DNA from 2 places in the Rhizobium sp. T1470 genome. Region 1 is predicted to be linked to the other one. Evidence: predicted binding sites of a transcription regulator. Region 1 holds the regulator's gene; the other holds the start of a gene.

Region 1 (3,208 bases):
GGCCGACATGGATCAGATCGTCGAACTCAGCCTGCAGCGCGCCGGCCTGTGGAACGAAGTGAAGGATCGTGTTCATGAAGCCGGCACCGGCCTTTCCGGTGGCCAGCAGCAGCGCCTCTGCATCGCCCGCGCCGTTGCCGTGAGCCCTGAAGTGATCCTGATGGACGAGCCGTGCTCTGCGCTCGATCCGATTGCGACGGCAAAGGTCGAGGAGCTGATCCACGAGCTTCGCGAGAACTACACGATCGTCATCGTGACGCACTCGATGCAGCAGGCTGCCCGTGTTTCGCAGCGCACCGCCATGTTCCACCTCGGCAACCTCGTCGAGGAGAACGATACCGACAAGATGTTCACCAACCCGGACGATCCGCGCACCCAGGACTACATCATGGGGCGCTTCGGTTGATCGCCGGCGTCGGTAACACTCACGATATTCAAGGATGATCCCTATGGCATCGACACATATCTTTTCTGCCTACGACGATGATTTGAAGTTCCTGTCCCGCCGTATCTCGGAAATGGGCGGCCTGGCCGAGCAGATGGTCTCGGATGCCGTTCGCGCTCTTGTAAACGGCGATACTGCCCTGGCCCAGAAGGTCATTTCTGACGACGTGATCCTCGACCACGCTGAACGCGAGATCGGTGACAAGGCAATCGTTACGATCGCCCGTCGCCAGCCGATGGCGGCCGACCTCCGCGAGATCATGGGTTCGATCCGCATCGCGGCCGATCTTGAGCGCGTCGGCGATCTCGGCAAGAACACCGCCAAGCGCGTCATTGCTGTCCAGAGTGCCGGCGTGCCGCGCAAGCTCGCCCGCGGCCTCGAGCACCTTTCCGAACTGGCGCTCGTCCAGCTCAAGGAAGTCCTCGACGTCTATACCAGCCGTGCTGCCGACAAGGCAAAGTCGATCCGCGAGCGCGACGAGGAAATCGACGCGATGTACACCTCGCTGTTCCGCGAGATGCTCACCTACATGATGGAAGATCCGCGCAACATCACCAGCTGCACGCATCTTCTGTTCTGCGCCAAGAACATCGAGCGCATCGGCGACCACGCCACCAACATTGCCGAGACCATCTATTACATGGCCACCGGTGCTCAGCCGGAAGGCGAACGTCCGAAGGACGATACCGCCAACACCGTCGGCGCCGTCACGGAATAGTCGTTCTGCGACCGCGCCCCCAGGAGACCGAAACGAATGATCCCTAAAGTAGCTGTCGTTGAAGACGAAGAAGCACTGAGCGTGCTTCTTCGCTATAACCTTGAAGCTGAAGGTTTTGAGGTCGATACCATCCTGCGCGGCGACGAGGCCGAGATCCGGCTGCAGGAACGCACGCCAGACCTTTTGATCCTGGATTGGATGCTGCCGGGTGTGTCCGGCATCGAGCTCTGCCGGCGTCTGCGTATGCGACCGGAAACCGAGCGCCTTCCCATCATCATGCTGACGGCTCGCGGCGAGGAAAGCGAACGCGTTCGCGGTCTCTCCACCGGCGCCGACGACTACGTCGTCAAGCCGTTTTCGACGCCGGAGCTTGTCGCGCGCGTCAAGGCAATGCTTCGTCGCGCCAAGCCGGAGGTGCTCTCCACGCTGCTGAAGTGCGGCGACATCGAGCTCGACCGCGAGACGCATCGCGTTCATCGCAAGAGCCGTGAAGTCCGCCTCGGCCCAACCGAGTTCCGGCTCCTCGAGTTCCTGATGGCGTCCCCCGGACGCGTCTTCTCGCGTTCACAGCTCCTCGACGGCGTCTGGGGTCACGATATCTATGTGGACGAACGCACCGTCGACGTCCATGTCGGTCGCCTGCGCAAGGCGCTGAACTTCTCCAACATGCAGGATGTCATCCGCACCGTGCGCGGCGCCGGATATTCCATGGAAGCATAAGGCTTCGATGGGGACCGAGCGGCTTTCATCTCGGAAACAAAAAAACGGGCCCGCGCGGGCCCGTTTTCTTTATTCCTTATCCGGCTTGCGCATCAGGCGACCCGGTTAGCGGCCTTGCGGCGCTCATTGACCGGCTGGTAGGCCATGCGCTGATGGTACGTGCAATACGGGGAGGAATCCGGGGACTCGCAGCCGCAGAAGTGGAAGTCGTCCTTCAGCGGATCGCCGACCGGCCACTTGCAGGTGCGCTCGGTCAGTTCCGTCAGGCCGAGGCGACGCGAAATCGGGACGACCACATTTGCGGCCGGGCGGAAGCGGACTTCCTCGACCGTGTCGATCTCGATCTCTTCCTTGAGCATCGTTGCACCCTGCTGGCGGGTGACGGTACGCGTGGTGATCCGCGATGCGTAGTTCGGTGCGCGCGGCGCCGATGTGGTGCGCTTGGGCGTTCTGACGGTGGTCGTCGAGCCGCCGGCCTTGGCACGACCGGGCAAACTCAAACGGTGAACTTTGCCAATGACGGCGTTACGGCTTACACCGCCAAGTTGCGCTGCGATCTGGCTGGCGCTCAGGCCCTCTGACCAAAGCTTCTTCAGTTTTTCAACGCGCTCGTCTGTCCAGTTCATGCCCCTGTCTCCGCCTTATTAGCGTTGGTGTAGGCAGAATCCCTCACCGTTGCCCCGGACGTATCCGAAGCAAGAAACGCTTGCTCGATTTTGGTGACTAGTTCCGCCGCATGCAGTCTAGTAATTGAGTTTTAACCTAGTGTGAGGCTGACTCCGTGACAAGAGTCGGTTGAATCTCGGCGAATCGATTCTCAGGTTTTCCCCAACTTGCTGGGCGCGAGAGTCATTTCTGCAACATTAATTGTTGATAGATCCGGAGCCTCCCGATCGCCGCTTGACGCATGCATCAAAACCTCAGTTTTGTTGACATTGCAGTGCGAAAAGTAAATAGTGCTGCTCGCCGCCGAAAGGCGGCATTTTTAATTTCCGGACCTGCATTCCTTAGCCGGCGTCCGGCTGCTGATGGTTATTGACAGGAGATCGCGCCATGGCTGAAGCCGCGCTTTACGACACCTACTCTCGTGCCCCGCTGCGGTTCGAGCGAGGGGAAGGCGTGTGGCTGATCACCGAAACGGGCGAGCGATATCTTGACTTCGGCGCAGGCGTTGCCGTTACCTCCGTCGGCCACAGCCATCCGCATGTGGTGGGTGCGCTGAAGGAGCAGGCCGACAAGGTCTGGCACCTGTCCAATATCTACGAAATCCCGGGTCAGGAAGTGCTCGCGAAGCGGCTGACCGAGGCTACATTCGCCGAAAAGGT
Region 2 (3,208 bases), 1.7 Mb from region 1:
GGCCGCTTCCGGAATGACGCCACGCCGTCCGACCAGTGAGAAGTAAAGATCCACGTATTCGCGGAAGCGCGGATCGTCTTCCGGATTGATCACGTCGAAATCTGCAAGCGGGCGGATGCGCAGACCGTAACGCTGCAGGCGGGTTTCGATGACCGATGGGCGGCCGATCAGAATCGGCTCGGCAATGCCTTCTTCGAGCAGGACCTGTGCTGCGCGCAGGACGCGCTCATCCTCGCCTTCGGAGAAGATAACCCGCTTGCGCTCGGCGTTCTTGGCCGCCGCAAAGATCGGTTTCATGATGAAGCCGGAACGGAAGACGAAGCGATTGAGCTGATCGAGATAGGCGTCAAAATCGATGATCGGACGCAACGCGACACCGCTCTCGGCAGCGGCTCTCGCGACTGCCGGGGCAATGCGCAGGATCAGGCGCGGATCGAAGGGCGAGGGGATCAGATAGTTTGGACCGAAGACCGGTGTCTCGCCGGAATAAGCGCGGGCTGCGACATCAGATGGTTCCTCGCGTGCAAGGGCGGCAATGGCGCGCACGGCGGCCATCTTCATTTCTTCGTTGATCGTCACTGCGCCGCAATCCAGCGCCCCGCGGAAAATGTAGGGGAAGCAGAGAACGTTGTTCACCTGGTTCGGGAAGTCGGAACGACCGGTGCAGATCATCGCATCGGGGCGGGCAGCGCGGGCGAGATCGGGCATGATCTCCGGCGTCGGGTTGGCAAGCGCCATGATCAGCGGGTTCTCGGCCATCTGCGCGAGCAGTTCCGGATTCAGCACGCCGGCGGCGGAAAGGCCAAGAAAGACGTCGGCGCCGCCGATGTTTTCGGCGAGCGTGCGCGTGTCGCTCTTCTGGGCATAGACGCTTTTCCACTTGTCCATCAATTCGGCGCGGCCTTCGTAGACGAGGCCTTCGATGTCATGGACCCAGATATTTTCCCGCTTGGCACCCAGCGTGACGAGGAGGTTGAGGCAAGCAAGGGCTGCCGCGCCGGCGCCTGAGGCAACGATTTTGACCTCGTCAATCTTCTTGTTCGCCAGTTCCAGGCCATTGAGGATCGCGGCAGCGACGATGATGGCGGTACCATGCTGGTCATCGTGGAAAACCGGGATCTTCATGGTCTCGCGGAGCCGACGCTCGATCTCGAAACATTCCGGCGCCTTGATATCCTCGAGATTGATGCCGCCGAAGGTCGGCTCGAGCGAGGCGACGGTGGAGACCATCTGATCGACACTCGGTGCCTCGACTTCGATGTCGAAGACGTCGATGTTTGCGAATTTCTTGAAAAGGACGGCCTTGCCTTCCATGACTGGCTTTGAGGCAAGCGGACCGATATTGCCGAGGCCGAGAACGGCCGTGCCGTTGGAAATGACTGCAACCAGATTGGCGCGCGAGGTGTAGTCGGCGGCCGTTTCGGGATTATCGCGGATCGCCAGGCATGGTGCTGCAACACCCGGGGAATAGGCGAGCGCCAAGTCGCGCTGGTTGCCGAGCGGTTTGATTGCCTGGATTTCGATCTTGCCCGGACGGGGATAGCGGTGAAAGTAGAGCGCCTGCTCGTCGAGGCTTCCACCTGCCAAATTCTTTTCCGTCTTGGACTTTTCCTGATGATCCATCGTCGCCTCCGAGCTGCCGCATGCTGTCTTGGAGTGTTTTCAATACATCAAACGGCATGGCGGAACAGTCGGAATTTCCGTTCGAAATGCGAAAACAACGCAAATCTGCCGTGACGTCAGCGCAGGTCCACCGAAACCGGGAAAATCCACCGGGACAGCAGCATGTCATCTTCCTGAAACACGACTCTGGTTTTGGAGGGGGAGGTGAACGATGGGACACGAGCAGGATGCTTGTGAGGGACAATATGGATACGCGGCACTTCCGTACGCTTTTCATTTCCGATGTGCATCTCGGCTCCAAGGCCGCGAAAGTTGACTTCCTGCTCGACTTTCTCAAGCATCACGAGGCGGATACCATCTTTCTTGTCGGCGATATCATCGACGGCTGGCGGCTGAAGCGTAGCTGGTACTGGCCGCAGGATTGCAACGACGTTGTCCAGAAGCTGCTGCGCAAGGCGCGCAAGGGCACGCGGGTCATCTATATCCCGGGCAATCACGACGAATTCCTTCGCGACTTTCCGGGCACCCATTTCGGCGGCATCGAGGTCGCTGAACGGATGATGCACGAAGCGGCCGACGGCAAGAAATACCTCGTGCTGCATGGCGACGAGTTCGACGTCGTCGTGCGCAACGCGCGCCTGCTCGCCTATCTCGGCGACTGGGCCTACGACATGGCGATCATGATCAATATCGGCCTAGCAGCCATCCGCCGCCGAATGGGCATGCCCTATTGGTCGTTTTCGGCATGGGCCAAGCTGCAGGTCAAACACGCAGTCAACTTCATCGGCGAGTTCCAGCGTGTCGTCGCTGAAGAAGCCCGCAAGCACGGTGCCGACGGCGTGATCTGTGGCCATATCCACCACGCGGTGATGGAGGACATGGACGGCATCCGTTACATCAATACCGGCGACTGGGTCGAAAGCTGCACGGCGATTGCCGAGCATCAGGACGGCACGTTTGAATTGATCGAGTGGCGTGCAACGAGTGGCATACAGCCGATGCCGATGGCGATCGGCCATCGTGAAAAGGAAGTCGCGCAGCAGGCCGCTTAAGCGCGGCCTTCGCTCCCCAATTCTATGCATCAATTTAGCCCGTTGTGTCTTTGCGACAGGCCCTATTTATTTTTTGAAACGTTTCAGATGGGCAATTTCTTGCCATAGTCGCCTTTAGGTTGATGTGTTAGGCAACGTTCAGTTTCCTGCAGGTCCACCGATGATTCCCGCTCAAAATCCTCCGGCAAGTGAGGAGGCACCGCCGCGCTTTCGGCTGCTCAGTGCCTTGTCGTACTGTGCGCCTTTACTCGTCAATGGCGTGGCCTTACCGTTCTTCCCGATGTGGCTTGCGCTGCACCAGTTCAACGACCATGAGATCGGCGTCATTCTCGCCGTGCCGATGGTCGTGCGAGTCCTCGTCGCCCCTATTGTCGCGATGTATGCCGACCGGATGAAGGAACGGGCGGATGTGTTGCTGTTTTCTGGCTGCCTATCGCTGCTAACGGCGATCGCGCTCTACTGGACCAATACATTCTGGCCGGTGCTGATCGTCTACACGATCCAGGGTGCAACCTTTGCCTGTTACGTCCCGG

Evidence for each region. Region 1 encodes PhoB, which activates phosphate uptake and scavenging genes when phosphate is short. Its sites were predicted from a motif close to TGTCATNNANCTGTCAT; they were not measured.
Region 2: WGT02_RS12720 (UDP-2,3-diacylglucosamine diphosphatase) is a predicted target of PhoB. The motif match lies at 1,787-1,803, and genes of this name have one in related genera.

Annotation. Positions count from the first base shown of each region.
Region 1 covers NZ_CP148091.1:826,796-830,003, forward strand. The annotation lists gene pstB (phosphate ABC transporter ATP-binding protein PstB) at 1-406, shown strand, start outside; gene phoU (phosphate signaling complex protein PhoU) at 450-1,163, shown strand; gene phoB (phosphate regulon transcriptional regulator PhoB) at 1,200-1,883, shown strand; gene WGT02_RS04150 (GcrA family cell cycle regulator) at 1,976-2,509, opposite strand; gene WGT02_RS04155 (aspartate aminotransferase family protein) at 2,937-3,208, shown strand, end outside.
Region 2 covers NZ_CP148091.1:2,516,338-2,519,545, reverse strand. The annotation lists gene WGT02_RS12725 (NADP-dependent malic enzyme) at 1-1,623, opposite strand, end outside; gene WGT02_RS12720 (UDP-2,3-diacylglucosamine diphosphatase) at 1,869-2,675, shown strand; gene WGT02_RS12715 (MFS transporter) at 2,836-3,208, shown strand, end outside.